DNA from 4 places in the Rhodococcus sp. P1Y genome. Region 4 is predicted to be linked to each of the others. Evidence: riboswitches for the same ligand, from Rfam matches in the RefSeq annotation. Region 4 holds a riboswitch; each other region holds the start of a gene.
The links. Region 4 has a riboswitch for S-adenosylmethionine ahead of D8W71_RS00295 (aminotransferase class V-fold PLP-dependent enzyme). Riboswitches for the same ligand answer to the same signal wherever they lie in the genome.

Region 1 (4,253 bases), 260 kb from region 4:
CGTTTTCCAGCTCCCGCCACAACGTGTAGGCCCGGGCAGCAAGGCTGACGTAGTAGTCGTCGGCGTAAGCGTGCCGGAAGATACGAGATGTTCCGTGCGAGGCGCCGTTCTTGTGTCCGGGCGCGAACTGCTCGATCAACGTCACATCGTGGCCGCGCTTGGTGAGACTCCACGCCGATGCGGCTCCGATGACGCCGCCGCCGACGACTACTACGTTCATGTCAGTTGTTCTACCTGTTCAGCTGTGTTGCGAGAAATTACGGTGCCTTGCGTGGCAGGCCGGGAGGATTGATGACCGACTCCGAGACAGCCTCGGACTGCAAGCCCCACTTCTCGAGGACCTTCGCGTAGCTGCCGTCTTCGATGACGTGGTTGATGGCTTCCTGGATCGGCTCGATCAACCCGTTGTCTTTCTTGGTCAGCACGGCGATCTCGCCTTGGAGTGCGTCGCCTGCGCCGGAGAAGGTGCCGATGACTTCGCTCTCACCTGTGCTAGAGGAGTGGTAGACGGCCGACGGGTTCGGCCCGAAGTAGGCGTCGATACGTCCCGAGCCGAGGGCGAGGTAGTAGTCCGAGGTGTTCTGGTAGTAGGCGATCTCGGCCGGAGCGAGGCCTTCGGCTGCGTTCTCCTCGTTCCAGTCGACGAGGAGCTGCTCCTGGTTGGTACCCGAGCCGACACCGATCTTCTTGCCGACGATGTCCTTGCGTCCTTCGATCGTCCAGCCGCTGTCCTTTTTTGCCTCGAATGCGAGGTTGTCGAGGCGATAGGTCGCGAAGTCGTACTTGTCCTTACGCTCCTCCGTCACAGTGACATTGGAAATGAACACGTCGTTCTCGCCGGAATCGATCTTGACGAAGTTCTGCGCCCAGTCGGCAGTCTGACGCTCGTACTGCAGGCCGAGGGTGTCCGCGATCAACCAGGCGATGTCGATCTCCGAACCAACTGGAGTCTTGTCGTCGGTGGCGTAGAAACCGAGCGGCGGAGTCGAACCAGTCGAACCGGTACCGATCAACGTTCCGCGATCACGAATTGCTTGCGGAACCTTCGCGGCGATCTCGTCGACCTTGTCGACGTGGATGCGGCCGGACTGCTCGGGCGAGAGATCGTAGGTGATTCCGTCGGAAGCGGTGACGGTGTTCTCGGCCTCTGGCTCACTGCAGGCGCCCACCGTGAGGGCAACTGCTGCAAGAGCCGAAACTAGCACCGCGACGCGGCGGTTGGATCTGGGCATGACTGTTCCTTGATGTGTGTGTAAGTGAAGTAGATCTAGAGGACGTGTGCGAGGAACGACTTGGTGCGTTCCTCTTGTGGATTGTCGAGAAGTTCTGCGGGCGAACCCTGTTCAACCACCTGACCCGCGTCCATGAAGACGATGGTGTCGGCGATCTCGCGAGCGAATCCGACCTCGTGGGTGACGATCACCAAGGTTGCGCCCTCACGGGCTAGTCCTCTGATCACTTCGAGGACCTCGCCGACCAATTCGGGGTCAAGGGCCGACGTCGGTTCGTCGAAGAGAATAACTTTGGGTCGCAATGCAAGTGCGCGAGCGATGGCGACCCGCTGCTGCTGACCACCGGACAGGCGTCGGGGATAGTCATGCGCTTTGTCCTTCAACCCGACCCGCTCGAGAAGCGCGAGCGCCTCGGGCTCGACGTCGGACTTCCTGCGCTTCTGGGCCGAGATCGGCGCTTCGATCACGTTCTCCAGCACCGTCAGATGTGGGAAGAGATTGAAGTTCTGGAAGACGAAACCGATCTGCGAGCGTTGACGAAGGATGTCCTTGTTGCCCAGCTCGTGCAGCTTGTTTCCCTTGCGCCGATATCCGACGAGATCATTGTCGACGCGGACTGTCCCCTGGTCCACCTTCTCGAGGTGATTGAGGCTACGGAGCAGAGTGGACTTCCCCGATCCGGACGGTCCGATGACGACGGTGACTTCACCCGGCCGAACCACGAGGTCGACGCCTTTGAGCACTTCGAGCGTGCCGTAGGACTTGTGAACCCCGCGAACCTCGACCGCATACTTGGTCTTCGACGGTGACGTCGATGCATCGAGCGTCGTCATCGTGTTCCTCCTCCGCGCGGCGGGGCGGTGATTTCCGATAGTTTCTTGCGGACCTTCTGAACCGGCGTGAGCGGGATGTTGCGGACTGCGCCCTTGGCGTAGTGACGTTCGACGTAGAACTGCACGACCGACAGGATCGATGTGAGCACGATGTACCAGACGGTTGCGACCATGAGCAGCGGTACCACGCGACCGTTGCGTCCATACACGACCTGGACCTGGTAGAACAGCTCGGCGATAGCCATGACCGACACGATCGACGTGCCCTTGAACAGGCTGATCACTTCGTTCGCCGCGTTGGGCAGGATGCCGCGCATCGCCTGGGGCAGGATGATCTTGAAGAACTCGCGATGCTTCGGTATGCCAAGCGCTGCAGCAGCTTCCAACTGACCCTGGTCGACGGAAATGATGCCGGCACGGACGATCTCCGCCGAGTAGGCCGCTTGATGCAGCGCCAACCCGATGATCGCGGCTGTGGAACCACTGATCACGCTGTTGACGTCGAACTCGAAGAAGGCCGGTCCGAACGGAATTCCCAGGGTCAGAGTCTGATACAGGTAGGCAATGTTGAACCAGAACAGTAGCTGCACGATAAGCGGTATCGACCGGAACGCCCAGATGTAGAACCACGAAATCGTCTGCAACACCGGATTGTTCGATAGTCTGGCGATTGCCAGCGCTATGCCGATGACGAATCCGATCAGAGTGCCCCAGAACGTGAGCTGAATGGTCAGCCAGAGAGCAGCGAGGATCGACGGCGCAGCGAAGTATTCTGCGAAGGTCCCCCAGTCCCAACCTGGGTTCGTGGCAAGACCGTGCACGAACTGTGCGACGAGTGTCAGCACCACGATGCTGGTCACCCAGCGCCACGGGTGCCACTTTCTGGCAACGACGAGCTGTTCGTCATCGACGTGTTCGTCTACGGCCGTGGGCCGAGAATCTAGCTGAGTCACCGGGACCGCCGGCTGTGTGTGTGCATGACGAGATCGAGCCTTCTTCCGAGGGAAATGCGTGATGAGAAACAGGTCCTCCGACCGGCCGACGCTTCGGCCGTCGAGAGCCCCGTTCAGCAGGAATCGATGCGCGGGTACCGACTCTTCAGAGCAGGAAGTGCCCTGTACAAGTGCGGGTGCCGACCCGAGACAGGTCGACGTACAGACCTCGCCACGTGCGACAGTTCATGTGTCCTCCATCGGTCCTGGCGGTAGCACCCACACCTGCCGTGAGGCAGGGGGTTGCTGCGACGTCGTAGAGCCAAGGTCTCTCGGTCGCTCTGGATGGTGAGGGAAATGTAAGCGGCCGATAGTGGATCCGTCAAGTCGCCGCAACTGGTTTACTCAGTGCCGCTTGGCAATCGGTTTGAGATCAGGGTGATTTCAAACCTTGCAATCTGCGAACCCTTCAGAGCAGCGCCCTGCATACCGCTGGATTTCAGAAGAGTTGCGTCCGAACACCTGTTCGACTAATGTTCTTTCAATGGGGATGCCGGGGGGCTTCGAGGATCAGATCCGACGCGATAACGACGCGGTCGCTGCGGAACTTCTCGCTGGGCTCACCGATGATCGCCGGACCGAAAACAAAGCTGCCGCCGCATTGGTTATGCACCTGTTCGAACTCGGCGAATTCCGGTTTGCTGCGGAAGCAGGTATTCACGATCGCGGAGGTGAAGCGGATGTCACTCGTGCCGATCGTGCCGTCGAGACGGAAGCTGCTGTTGCGCTCTCACTTTCGCGAACAGTAGTCCGCGACATGATCACCGTTGGCAAGCAGTTGCACTGGAGAATGCCCGGGATTTGCACAGCCTTCTCTGGCGGCGACCTCGACTATCCGCGCGTTCGGACTATCGCGCTTGTGCTGTCGAAAGTCAGCGACGACACCGTGCGCGCCATCGAAGCGGACATACTTGCCAGCGCTCTCCGCTACAGCACGAAGGTATTGCGAGACAAAATCTGGGCCCACTGGTTCGATCATGACAAAGACGAGGCCACCGCAGCCAGAATCGCCGCCGAGTCAGAGGAGCGTTGCGCCGAGCTCAAAGCGAGCAACGATGGAATGGCCTCATTGTTCGCAAAAATGACGGCTCTCGAAGGTGCCGAGTGCGATTCGGTGTTGGAGGAGATCGCCGGAACCGTGTGCTCACGGGACCCTCGTACCAAGAGGCAGTTGCGTGGACATGCCTTGGTCGCGC
Region 2 (4,253 bases), 270 kb from region 4:
ACCTGCAGTAGAAGCAGTCCGACCCAGAAGGTCGGCACCGCCACACCCAGCGGTGGAATCGAGAACAGGACTGTACGAAGCCAGTTGATCTTCGTGTAGGTCGCGAAGAACGCGACGGTAGTGCCGAAGAGCAGGGCCAGCACGAGAGCCGTCGTCGCCAACGCCAGTGTGCTCGGCAGGGCGTCGAAGATTGCCGTCGTGACCTTCTGACCAGTGGCGATGGAGAAACCGAAGTCACCGCGCACTGCGCCGCTGAGAGAGTTCCAGTACTGGACCCAGACGGGCTGATCGAGTCCGTAACGTGCCTGCAGTTCCGCGATGGCGGCGGCGTCCACCGGCGTTCCCGAACCCGCCGCGTCGGCAGCGATGCTGACCGGGTCGGACGGAAGAAGGAACAGCACTATGAACGAGATGGTGAACGCCGCCCACAAGACCGCTACGGCCTGCAGTACGCGCAGTGCGAGATAACGAATCATGATTACTGTCCGCTCAGCCAGGTGTCGAAGAACTGCAGTCGCGCCGAGGCCTCGAACTTCAGATCCTGGACATTCGCGCCTGCTCCGATTGCTTGGGAGAGCTCGATCGTCGGGATCCAGAGGCCGTTGTCGAGGACCTGCTGCTGCGCGGCGGCGATGATCGCATTGCGTTCGGCAGTGTCCGTCGTCGCGAGTTCGTTCGTGAGCGATGCGTCGAGATCAGGAATCGGTCCGCGCGCGTTCAGGTTTCGACCGTCGATCGCGAAGCTGGTCCGCAGTATGTCGCCGTCGGCCCGTGTGCTGTTGTAATAGTTCGCGTCGTAATCCTTGGTGTTCTGACGCGCCGTCGATTCCGGCACCGAGACCAGCTCGAGCTGAAGGTCGACGCCGACGTCGCGCAATTGCTGCTGCGTCAGTTCGAGAATCGCCTGGTTGCCAGCGAAAACAGCGGCGAACATGACCTTGAACGAGAGCTTCTGACCGTCCTTCTCACGGATGCCGTCCGGGCCGGGAACCCAACCCGCTGCGTCCAGAATCGACTTGGCCTTCTCCGGGTCGTACGTGACGTCGGACAGTTCCGTGTAGCCCGGCGTCTTGCTTGCAAGAGTGCTGGTCGCCGTCCTGAAATCGGGACCGAGGACGGTGTCGACGAGTTCTTGGCGATTGATCGCAGGGACCAGGGCCTTACGCACCTCGGGGTCCTGGAGTACGCCGCGCGTGACATTCGGCTGAATCCCGAACGGAACACCTGGGTTCGAGGTGGTGAGGATCTGTCCGCCGGTCGCCTCGATCTGTGGAGCATCCTGGGGAAGTGCATCCGAAATGGCGTCGAGCTGGCCCGAGGACAGGCTTCCTGTCCTGACCCCTGATTCGGGCACGACGGTGAATTCGATGGTGTCCAGGTATGCCTCACCATCGTGGGCGAACACATCGGATCCCCAGTCGTATCCGGCCCGCTTGGCGAGGGTGACCGAGCGGTCCTGCTGGTAGTCCGCATATGTGAACGGACCGCTGCCGATGTTGTTTCCGCTGCAGCGGTCTTCGGCCGGCTTGGCGACCGTCTCAGGCGACTGGATGCCGAGCTGCGTCGTCGAACTTGCCTGCAGGAACTGTGCGTTCGGGCCGGTGAAGTCGATGCGGGCCGTCAGTGGATCGACGACGGTCGTGCCCTCGTACCCGAAGAGGTAGCTGCCCCCGAGTGGTGCTTTCGCGGTGGTCAGCACATTCACGATCGAGTCGAAGTTCGCCTTGACCGCTTCCGCGTCGACCGGCGTCCCGTCGCTGAACGTCACGCCATCCTTGAGCTTGAACGTGAAGGACGATGCGTCCGGAGCGACCTCCCAGCTGTCGGCGAGCCACGGGGTGATTTCGCCTGTGTCCGGATCTTGGTCGGTGAGCGAATCCACCACCTGGCGAGCTACGTAGATGGTCTGATTGGTGGCCGATTGTGCAGGATCCGAGCAGGACGGGGCACCGGACAGCCCGTATCGCAGGGTGCCGCCCGCAGTCGGCTCCCCCGCATCTGCACTGCTCGACGTGGAACCACCGCCGCACGCGGTGAGAACGACGCTCAGGGCAGCGAGTGTGCTGACGCCTGCGAAAACGGAACGAGAGGACACCGAGGCACTCCGGATCTGTGAAGGACGCCGAATAGGGCACACCGTTACGGCACACCTGATTCGAGCGGTACGGGAAGAAAGAAAGAAATCTGGCTGTAGAAGCGTCAGCCGCGACAGATCGAGCCGGTCAATCGGCACAGATCGAGATGAATGCGGCCCCAGGCCGTCACGAAACCTTCACCCACGGCGTGCACAGACGCTGGGCGGCGAGGGGTGGTGCTCATCGTTCCTCCATCGGTCCCGGCGGTAGCACCCTCACCCGCGTTTCACTAGCCCCGCGGGGGGTTGCTGCGACGTCGTAGAGCCAGGTCTCTCGGTCGCTCTGGATGGTGTTGCGTGGTCGAGTGTACGAGCACGAGGGCCCGCGGCGCCAATTGGGGTTGTTTCCTACGTAGTAACAGGGGAATGACCGGTGCGTACGAGCGGCAACACGCCACGGCCGAAGTGTTCGGCCTCTTCCCGGTGGGGGTAGCCGGAGAAAATGAACTCGTCGATGCCGGCAGCCACGTATTCGCGGATGCGGTCGGCGACCTCGTCGTGACTTCCGACGAGGGCGGTTCCTGCACCCCCGCGTACGAGCCCGAATCCGGCCCACAAATTCGGCGAGACAACGAGCTTGTCCCGGTCTCCCCCGTGCAGATCCAGCATGCGGCGCTGCCCTTCGGAACCGATGCTGCGCAACGCCTTCTGCCTGCGAGCGATGAGGTCGTCGTCGAGATCGGAGATGAGATCGTCTGCCACTGCCCAGGCCTCGTCGGACGTGTCCCGTGTGATGACGTGCAACCGAATTCCGCCCCTGATCGTTCGGCCTTTCCTTGCTGCGGCCTTCTCGACCACCGAAATCTTCTCGGCCACTTGTGCGGGCGGCTCGCCCCAGGTCAGGAACACGTCGGCTTCAGCTGCAGCGACCTCGATCGCGGCAGGCGAGGATCCGCCGAGGTAGACGTCGGGCAATGGAACCGGTGGGTGGCCACCGAAGCCGCCGCCGTTCGGGCGGTCGACCGTGTAGAAGTCGCTGTCGACCGCAACCGGCTTGCCGTCACCGACAGCCCGTGCGATCTCCAGAAACTCCTGTGCCCGACGGTAACGCGCGTCCTTACCGAGGGTGTCGCCGTAGGCGCGCTGTTCGATGTCGTCGCCCCCGACGACAACATTGAGTAGCGCACGCCCACCGGACAACCGCTGGAACGTGCTGACCATCTGCGCCGACAGCACGGGCGCGACGGCGCCAGGCCGGAACGCGACGAGGAACTTCAGGTTCTTCGTCGCTGCAATCAGCGCCGAGGTGACGAGCCATGCGTCCTCACAGTGCCCGCCGGTCGGCGTCAGAGCAGCGTGGAATCCGAGCCGGTCGACGGTCTGGGCAATCTGCGTCAAGTACTCGAGCGACGCCTCGCGGTGGCCTGTGTCCGCCACGGCTTCGTCGGTAGCGCCGATCCCGACGCCGTGTGAGGCCCCGCCGAGGCGTTCGTCGTCACCTCCGGTGGGAAGGAACCACGAGAATTTCGGTCCAGTCATGGCAGGAGCGGAGCCTGGGGAGTGAGAAGTCATTTCCGTCTCCTTCTACCGTCGATGACGGCGCATGTGAGTGAACCGAGCAGCATCAGCGCACATACGCCGAGACCGAGTGCGACTGCACGGCCGTAGTTGTTCTCGTTCGCAGCAAGGACGCCGAGGTAGATTCCCGACACTGCAGCGAGAGAGATCGTCGCGGACAATCGCTGGGACAGTTGCAGAAAACCGGCTGCTACGCCATTGGCCCCTGCTGGGGCGTATTCGAGGGTCATGCCACGGTTGGGTGCGTCGACGAATCCGCTTGCAAGGCCGGACAGTACGGCAAGTACGACGAACGCGGGCACGGTGAGTTCGCGCGGGAGGAAGTTGATGGTCGATACGTATCCCGCCACGACGAACAATTCGAGCACGACAGCTCCGATCACCGCGGTGCGGCCCAACCTCACGACGACGCGCCAGCCGAAGGCCGACGTGACGGCCATCAGAATCGAGCTGCCGACCATGATCAGAGCAGCCTGCAGTGCGGGATACCCCAGACCTTCGATCAGGTACAGACTGAGCACTGCTTGCAGCGCCAGAATCGCGCCGAACCAGAACATCGCCACCATCGTCCCGAGCGTGTAGCCGCGCGACTGAACGAGGC
Region 3 (4,253 bases), 2.8 Mb from region 4:
AACGAAGGATCTTGCCGCTGAGGTATCGCGGGCCGACATCGTCATCGCCGCGGCAGGGGTTCCCGGAATCGTCACCGCCGACATGGTTAAGCCAGGCGCTGCCGTACTCGACGTCGGCGTGACAAGGACCGAGGACGGGCTCCGCGGCGACGTGGCCCCCGATGTCGCGGACGTCGCGGGTCATCTTTCGCCGAACCCGGGTGGAGTCGGCCCGCTGACCAGGGCTTTTCTGTTGACCAATGTCGTCGAACGCGCCGAGCGGGAGCTGTCCGCGCAGGCTGCGGTCTGACCGGTGCGCGCTCAGATCCGCAAGAACCTGCCCCTGTTGGCCGTGCTGGTCGTGATAGCCGGCGCGTTGTTACTGGTTCTTGCGGATCGCTGGCGACGTGGTTCGTTCGTGCTGGGAATCGCAACGATCCTTGCAGCTGGGTTCAGGTTGTGTCTGCCTGAGAATCAGGTGGGGCTTCTGGCGGTCCGTTCACGTCCGTTCGACGTGTCTGCACTTGCCCTCGTCGGAGGGGCGATCGTGTTTCTCTCGTCCTCGATCGACCCGCTCGGAACGGACTGACGGCAGCTACCGTCAGCCCGTCTTGGCTGCGCGTGCGGACCGCGCGTTCGCCATCGTCTCGCCCAGTAGTACGGCCACCGCACCTGCCTCGGTGAGAAATCCGTCGTGGCCGTCTCTGGACTGAATGACCTCGAGGCCACTGCACTCCGGCAAGCCACGGGCGATTTCCTTCTGCTGGCGCAGGGGATACAGACGGTCCGAATCGACTCCACCCACGATCGTGGGAACCGTCGCACGGGCGAGGGCGGCGTCGATTCCTCCGCGTCCGCGTCCGATGTCGTGTCTGTTCATCGCTTCGCTCAGCAGGACGTAGGTACTGGCGTCGAACCTGTCCGCCAACTTGTTTGCTTGATGTTGGAGGTAGCTTTCGATTGCGTATCTTCCGCCGTTCCAAGGGTTTTCGTCATCCTGTGCGGAGTTCGAGAACCTCAGATCGAGTTCGCTCTCGGTGCGGTAGGTCAAGTGTGCGATACGCCGAGCAATCTTCAGTCCGGCTCGTGGCGATCGCCCGGTGCCGTGATAGTTGCCGCCCTGCCATTCGGGATCGGACGTGATGGCGTCGATCTGCGTGGTTTGGGTACCGATTTGGTCTGCGGTCGCGCGCGCGCCGACGGCGAGTACGAGCGCAGCCCCGACACGGTCGGGGTGTTCGACGATCCACTCGAGTGTCCGCATGCCGCCCATCGATCCGCCGACAACCGCGGCGAACCGCTCGATCCCGAGAACATCCGCCAGCGCAGCCTCAGCTGCGACTTGGTCGCGGATGGAGATTTCCGGAAATCTGCTGCCGTAGGGAGTGCCGTCGGATGCGAGCGAGCTGGGTCCAGTCGTGCCACCGCACCCGCCGAGAACGTTGGATGCGATGACGCACCACTCGTCGGTATCGATGGGTGCGCCTGGTCCGACCATGCCGTTCCACCAGCCCGGAAGGGCATGGTGGTCGTCGGCGGGTCCGCTGACGTGCGAATCGCCCGTCAGTGCGTGCTCGACCAGCACGACATTGTCGCGACCGGGAGCGAGCTCACCCCAGCGCTGAACAGCAACGGATACCGCAGGAAGCGATGCGCCGCTCTCCAATTCGAGTGGGCCGATGTCGATACTGCCGAGCCGTCCGTCCGGCGGCGGAAAGCCCGCAGCCGGACGGACGTCGTGCACAGAGCCGATTGTCAAGATGCCGCCGCGGCGAATCCGGTTTCGAGATCGGCGAGGATGTCGTCGATCCCTTCGATGCCCACAGCGAGCCTGACCAAACCGGGGGTGACGCCCGAGGCGAGTTGCTCCTCCGGTGTCAGCTGGGAGTGGGTTGTCGATGCGGGGTGAATGACAAGTGAACGCACATCACCGATGTTAGCGACATGGCTGTGAAGGCTGAGTGCGTTGACGAACTTCTTGCCCGCGTCGATGCCGCCCTTCAGTTCGAACGCGATGATCGCGCCCTGCCCCTTAGGGGCCAACTCCTGTCCACGCTGGTACCACGGCGAGGACTTCAGGCCTGCGTAGTTGACGGACTCGACGTCCTCGCGTGCCTCGATGAACGCGGCGACCTTCTGTGCGTTCTCGACATGCCGCTCGATGCGCAGACTCAGCGTTTCCAGTCCTTGGCTGATGAGGAAGGCATTGAACGGCGACACTGCTGCGCCGATGTCGCGGAGCAATTGCACGCGGGCCTTGAGAGCGAACGCGGGTGCACCCAGGTCGGCGAACACCACGCCGTGGTAGCTGGGGTCGGGGGTGGTGAAGTTGGCGTGACGCCCCTGCGTCCAGTCGAACGTGCCGCCGTCGACGATGACACCTGCGATGGCCGTCCCGTGGCCGCCGAGATACTTGGTCGCCGAATGGACGACGATGTCGGCCCCATGCTCCAACGGCCGGATGAGGTACGGCGTCGCGACGGTGTTGTCGACGATCAACGGAATGCCGTTCTCGTGGGCTACCCCGGAGATGCCGGGAATGTCGAAGATGTCGTTCTTCGGGTTGGAGATGGTCTCACCGTAGAACGCCTTGGTCTTCGGGGTGATCGCTGCTCGCCACTGCTCCAGGTCGTCGGGATCGTCGACGAAAGTCACGGTGATTCCGAGTTTGGGGAGTGTGTAGTGGAAGAGGTTGTACGTTCCGCCGTAGAGGCGTGGGCTCGCGACGATGTGGTCGCCTGCCTCGGCCAGATTGAGAATCGCGAAGGTCTCCGCGGCCTGCCCGGAGGCGAGTAGGAGCGCTGCAACTCCACCTTCCAGAGCGGCGATGCGCTGCTCGACGACGTCCTGGGTGGGGTTGATGATGCGGGTGTAAATATTGCCGGGCTCGGCGAGCCCGAACAACGCGGCAGCGTGATCGGTGTTGTCGAAGGTGTACGAGGTGGTCTGGTAGATCGGCAGCGCGCGGGCGTTCGTGGCGCCGTCCGGCGTCTGTCCGGTGTGGATCTGCTTGGTCTCGAAGCTCCACGATGCGGTGGGGTCCTCGATGGGGGTGCCTGCTGCGTCTACGACGTCAGGGGTGCTGTCGGTCATGTGAGTGATAACTCCGTCTTCGAAGGATGTTCAAATTTCGAATGGGCTCTCGTGGTGGGAGCCTGGGCGGGGCGTATCGGTACAACAACACATGGTGAACCTCCTTTTCGAGCGCGCTGTTTCCAGTCGCGCTCGTTCGGTGGGTCCGCCGACCTCGTCTTCCATCTCGATGAGGCGGACCCGCGCTTGCTCGTTGGCGGCGCAGGTACGCGTCGCCGACCAACCAGGTCTTGTCACCCGGGGCACCCCACCGCGGTTGGAGGGTTGCCGACCAGCAAGCCGGGGCTTGATGCTGGTACTCATGACCTGCGGTGAATCCTAGCGGGGTCACCGAGATCGGGAAACAACGACTCTCGGTGATTCCTCCCAACGGGATGCGAGTCGACTGGGTGAGCACAATCACCGTGTGGCGATTCGAAATTTGATCGGTCGAGGGAACAGAATCGATTCAGTGGCCGTTCCCTCTTGGGTTCGCGTCGATACCTCCCCCTTCGAGACAAGGTTGTTTTGCTGTGACTGTCACCGATTCGGCTTTCGCCAAAAATGTCAGCGCGGTGCGCGACAGGGTGTCGAACGGTCCGAGCGGCAGTCGTAGGCCCCTCTCTTCTCGCAGGCGGCTCGCGATGCTCGCGTTGTCGATCGGTGGGTTCGGAATCGGAACCACCGAGTTCGCGTCGATGGGTCTTCTTCCCGACGTTGCGACGACGATGGGAATCTCCGAACCGTCCGCCGGTCACATGATCTCGGCCTACGCACTCGGCGTCGTCGTCGGTGCGCCCGCGATCGCCACCCTTGCCGCTCGGGTTCCGCGACGTGTGCTGCTGATCGGACTCATGGTGGCGTTCACCCTCGGAAATCTCGGGACGGTGTTCGCGCCCAGCTTCGGTGAGCTGGTGGCATCGAGGTTCGTCGCAGGTCTTCCTCACGGTGCGTTTTTCGGCATCGCGGCCCTTGTTGCCGCGCATCTCGCCGAGCCGGGTAAGCGGGCCAAGGCCGTGGCGATGGTCATGATGGGTCTCTCGGTCGCGAACGTCGTCGGCGTCCCCGCGGCGACGTGGCTGGGCCAGGCGCTCGGCTGGCGCAGTGCATTCGCGGTCGTCGCTGTCATCGGCGCGCTGACCGTCACCGCCCTGATCATGTGGATGCCGCGTCTCGACGGCATGCCGACCACCAATCCGATC
Region 4 (4,253 bases):
GATGGCGAATGGATCGAACTGCTACCGAAGACCCGCCTGCAACCCGACACACGTCACCGGTTCCTGCTGGAGCGCACCGAGCCGGTCTCCGAAGTACGCATGGACATCTTCCCCGACGGGGGTATGGCACGCCTGCGGCTCTTCGGCTCGTTGTCGTAGCGGCAATCCGAGTCCAGCGGCCGGTAGTAACTGCGAAAATGCCGCGGTAGCAATACCCTTGGTAGATGAACCGGCTACTTCACCCGAACGCAGCCCACGTCGCCGACATTCTGATTTCGCGCGGACATCACGGAGTGGTGGTCACCTCGCCGGAGCCGACCCCGACCGCGGACGCCGCTGCCGCATCGCTCGGGGTCAGCGTCGGCGCGATCGTGAAATCTCTTGTCTTCCTGCTCGACGACGATCCAGTGCTTATCCTCGTGTCGGGTGCACACCAGGTAGATCTCGACGCCACCGGACAGCGCCTGGGCGGCACGTTGACGCGGGCACCGCTGGAACTGGTCAAGCATTCGACGGGTCAGCCGATCGGCGGTATCGCACCGGTCGGCCATCCGACGAATCTACCGACGTTCGTCGACGAGACCCTCTCGGACTACCCCGAGTTGTGGGCTGCTGCAGGGCATCCGAACACGGTCTTCAAGACCACGTGCTCGGAGCTTCTGCGCATCACCGCCGGTCTCGCCATCGATGTCACCTAGACGCGGGAGCGCTCAGGAGGCCAGCACCCGTGTCGGCGTCAGCGAGCCGGTCGCGGCCAGAAGCTTCTCGGCGGAGAATAAGACACCGCGATCCTCCAGCCAGGGCACGACGCCGCGTGCGATCTTGTCGAGGTTCCGCTGCTCGGGCCCGACGGCGATGAGGGTCACCCCGTCGGCCACCTCCGCTGCCTTCACGTCGGCGACGAGCCCCGCGAGACCGGAGGGGGTCCCGACGTACCGGATGGAACTCGGCACCGCCGGGAGGTCCAGCGCGGCGAATTCCCGACGCGCGGTCCGTGCATCGTCGGCGACGTGGATCTCGATATCGAGAAACACCGCAACGCTGTCGGCATCTTTGCCTGCCTCGACGGCCTCGGCCCTGGCACGTGCTCTTGCCTGCTGACCCTCGCGGAGATCCGAGGCGTGGATGCGAACTATCGACTCGGTAGGGCGAGCGTCGGTGACTTCCGTCCATGCGCCTGGAGTTGCAAGGGCAAGGCGGACAGGTGAGTTGTTCGACATGAAATTGGTCCCGTCGTGCAAGCGAGGTGTTGGGGAGGATGACTGAAGTCCGAACACCTACACGAGCCAGAGGCCGTCCGGCACAGATCGACGTATCGATCGCGCCAGAGTCGGTTCTGCGACAGAGCAATTGCCCTCATGAGGCGATGCTAACCGTTTGCGTTGCGCATGGGGATCCCACGCCTGCGGCACCGCCTGCCAGCTCGGGGAACGGGCGAGGGTCGGGAATAGGATTCCACCAACCGTTCTCCTCCTCGTACGTCCAGGAGGGCCCGTCGGCGACGAGCGTCTCGATGGCCCCGATCAGCCGATCCACATCGGCGTCGGAACTGCCGAGCCCCAGGCTGGCGCGCACGGCACCGTCCGCGTGACCCAGTCGCGCGAGCAGCGGGTGAGCGCAGAACTTGCCATCCCGCACTCCGATGCCGTGCTCGGCCGACAGGTACGCAGCGATCTCGCCGGGGCCGAATCCATCTACGGAAAATGTGACTATCCCCACACTGTCCGGGGAGTCGTTCCACACCGTCAGTACGTCGACGCCAGGCACCGCCGTCAACCCGTCGCGCAGGCGATCGGACAGTCGACGCTCGTGGTCGACCGAACCTGCCACCTCGAAATGCTCGAGGGCTTCACATGCTGCCGCCAAGGCGACGACGCCGAGCACGTTGGGTGTACCCGCCTCGTGACGTGCCGGAACCGGCGCCCACTCGGCGTGATCGAGACCGACGTGGCGAACAGCCCCGCCGCCTGCGAGATAGGGCTCGGCGGCGTCGAGCCAGTCACGCTTACCGACGAGCACGCCGGCACCGTGCGGCGCGTACAACTTGTGTCCGGAAAACGCGAGGTAGTCCACCCCCAGGGCCTCGATGTCGACCCGTCGATGGGGTACCAATTGCGCACCGTCGACGAGGATGCGTGCGCCGTATCGGTGCGCGAGAGCAGCGAGCTCGTCGATCGGAAGTACTTCGCCGGTCACATTGGAGGCGCCCGTCACCGCAAGCAGCGCAGCCGGTTTGGCAGCGAGTTCGGCTTCGATCGATACCAGGGTCTCGGCGATGGACTCGGCCGCGACGACGACGCGGCGGTCGTTCCAGGGCAGCAGGTTCGCGTGATGCTCGATATCGAGAACCACGGTGTCTCCCGGCACGCACCCGGCAAGAAGGTTCAGCGAGTCGGTGGTGTTCCTGGTGAAGATGACAACCGCATCCGATTGCGCTCCAACGAAATTCGACACCGTCACGCGTGCCTTTTCGTACGCCGCAGTGGACACGCGTGATGCGTACCCGGCGCCGCGGTGAACGCTCGAGTAGTAGGGCAACAGATCGGCAATTCGCTCGGTCACGTGGGCGAGCGCAGGCGCGCTGGCCGCGTAGTCGAAATTGGCGTACGTGCAGGTACTTCCATTCACCAGAGGAACCTGCAGATCAGCGCCGCTGACTGTAGCGAACGAAGCACACGAGTTGTCGAGAACAGCAGTCATGACAAATAACCCCTTGTCGATCAAGGGACCCGAAGAATCGTCAGTGAGAAGTCGAGTCCGCGCTTGCTGCACCGGTTTTCCGGCGTCAGCCAGGTCGTCACCCGGAGCACCCCACCGCGGAGGAGGGTTGCCGACCAGCAAGCCGGGGCTTGATGCTGGTACTCATGACCTGCACAGAGGATGGCAAAAGTGCCACTGGATTGTCAACCCGGGAGGTAGGAAACCTCCAACTCGATTAAGCTGTGCCCGGTGCCGAGACCGTACGAGATGCAGCTTTGCGCGAACGAAACGTCCGTTCACCTTCTGGACAACCGAACATGAGATAACGACCGCTGACGTTCGTTTCGGTACAACACGAGAAGAAGGAACACCGGTTGTCTGTGCAATCACAATCGGATTCGGCTAGCGTCCAGCCCTCGGCTGGCGTCCCCGCCGAATTCTTGCGCGCAGGGCGCGCTCCATCGGAGCGAACGCTCATCGACATCCTGCGCTCGACCACCTCGCAGTACCCCGATGCCGCGGCGATCGACGACGGCACCGTCTCGGTCACCTACCGCGAGCTCCTCGAGGACATCGACGAAGGCGCGCAGTGGCTGGCCAGGGCTGGAGTAAGGCGCGGCGACCGCGTCGGAATCAGAATGCCCTCGGGTTCGTTCTCGCTCTACGTCGCCATCTTGTCGATCCTCAATGCGGGTGCCGCCTACGTGCCCGTCGATGCCGACGACCCGGACGAACGGGCCGAGCTGGTGTTCGGCGAAGCGAAGGTCACTGCCGTCGTCACGGCAGGAGGAATCGCGGCGGGTACGGCCGACAAGCAGGACACCCCGATCCCGGACACCCTCACGATCCCTTCACCCGACGAAGACGCGTGGGTCATCTTCACCTCCGGCTCCACCGGGACCCCGAAGGGTGTGGCCGTCAGCCACCGCAATGCGGCGGCGTTCGTCGACGCCGAGGCACGGATGTTCATGCAGGACGACCCGCTGGGTCCGGGTGACCGGGTACTCGCAGGCCTTTCGGTGGCGTTCGACGCGTCGTGCGAGGAGATGTGGCTCGCGTGGCGTCACGGCGCATGCCTGGTGCCCGCTCCGCGCTCTCTCGTTCGCAGTGGTTTCGACCTCGGGCCGTGGTTGATCGCCCGCGACATCTCCGTCGTCTCGACGGTTCCCACGCTCGCCGCTCTGTGGCCTGCCGTAGCTCTCGAAGCCGTCCGGCTGCTCATCTTCGGCGGTGAAGCGTGCCCACCCGAGCTGGCCGAGCGCCTCGCCGTCGACGGCCGCGAGGTCTGGAACACCTACGGTCCGACGGAAGCAACCGTCGTCGCGTGCGCGTCGATCATGGACGGCAAGGGCCCGGTGCGTATCGGACTCCCGCTCGACGGGTGGGATCTCGCCGTGGTGGACGGAGGCGGCAATCCCGTCGCCGTCGGGGAGGTCGGTGAGCTGGTCATCGGCGGAGTCGGACTTGCGCGCTATCTCGATCCGGCCAAGGACGCCGAGAAGTACGCCCCGATGCCGACGCTCGGATGGGACCGCGCCTATCGCAGCGGCGAC

Region 1: it holds a riboswitch for S-adenosylmethionine, as region 4 does, so the genes downstream of both, D8W71_RS26255 (amino acid ABC transporter permease) here and D8W71_RS00295 (aminotransferase class V-fold PLP-dependent enzyme) in region 4, are expected to answer to the same signal.
Region 2: it holds a riboswitch for S-adenosylmethionine, as region 4 does, so the genes downstream of both, D8W71_RS28280 (putative leader peptide) here and D8W71_RS00295 (aminotransferase class V-fold PLP-dependent enzyme) in region 4, are expected to answer to the same signal.
Region 3: it holds a riboswitch for S-adenosylmethionine, as region 4 does, so the genes downstream of both, D8W71_RS13315 (bifunctional o-acetylhomoserine/o-acetylserine sulfhydrylase) here and D8W71_RS00295 (aminotransferase class V-fold PLP-dependent enzyme) in region 4, are expected to answer to the same signal.

Annotation. Positions count from the first base shown of each region.
Region 1 is NZ_CP032762.1:5,665,247-5,669,499, forward strand. Features, by position in the region: gene D8W71_RS26240 (FAD-dependent oxidoreductase) at 1-220, opposite strand, end outside; gene D8W71_RS26245 (ABC transporter substrate-binding protein) at 258-1,232, opposite strand; gene D8W71_RS26250 (amino acid ABC transporter ATP-binding protein) at 1,268-2,065, opposite strand; gene D8W71_RS26255 (amino acid ABC transporter permease) at 2,062-3,018, opposite strand; SAM riboswitch class I at 3,252-3,349, opposite strand; gene D8W71_RS28115 (hypothetical protein) at 3,539-3,718, opposite strand; partial or broken gene D8W71_RS28120 (DUF222 domain-containing protein) at 3,665-4,253, shown strand, end outside.
Region 2 is NZ_CP032762.1:5,655,182-5,659,434, forward strand. Features, by position in the region: gene D8W71_RS26200 (ABC transporter permease) at 1-476, opposite strand, end outside; gene D8W71_RS26205 (ABC transporter substrate-binding protein) at 479-2,095, opposite strand; gene D8W71_RS28280 (putative leader peptide) at 2,200-2,319, opposite strand; SAM riboswitch class I at 2,324-2,428, opposite strand; gene D8W71_RS26210 (LLM class flavin-dependent oxidoreductase) at 2,483-3,646, opposite strand; gene D8W71_RS26215 (MFS transporter) at 3,643-4,253, opposite strand, start outside.
Region 3 is NZ_CP032762.1:2,885,840-2,890,092, forward strand. Features, by position in the region: gene D8W71_RS13300 (bifunctional methylenetetrahydrofolate dehydrogenase/methenyltetrahydrofolate cyclohydrolase) at 1-289, shown strand, start outside; gene D8W71_RS13305 (DUF3017 domain-containing protein) at 293-568, shown strand; gene metX (homoserine O-acetyltransferase MetX) at 581-1,738, opposite strand; gene D8W71_RS13315 (bifunctional o-acetylhomoserine/o-acetylserine sulfhydrylase) at 1,735-3,072, opposite strand; SAM riboswitch class IV at 3,250-3,379, opposite strand; gene D8W71_RS13320 (MFS transporter) at 3,696-4,253, shown strand, end outside.
Region 4 is NZ_CP032762.1:55,864-60,116, forward strand. Features, by position in the region: gene alc (allantoicase) at 1-159, shown strand, start outside; gene D8W71_RS00285 (YbaK/EbsC family protein) at 225-698, shown strand; gene D8W71_RS00290 (hypothetical protein) at 711-1,220, opposite strand; gene D8W71_RS00295 (aminotransferase class V-fold PLP-dependent enzyme) at 1,357-2,700, opposite strand; SAM riboswitch class IV at 2,755-2,870, opposite strand; gene D8W71_RS00300 (Pls/PosA family non-ribosomal peptide synthetase) at 3,075-4,253, shown strand, end outside.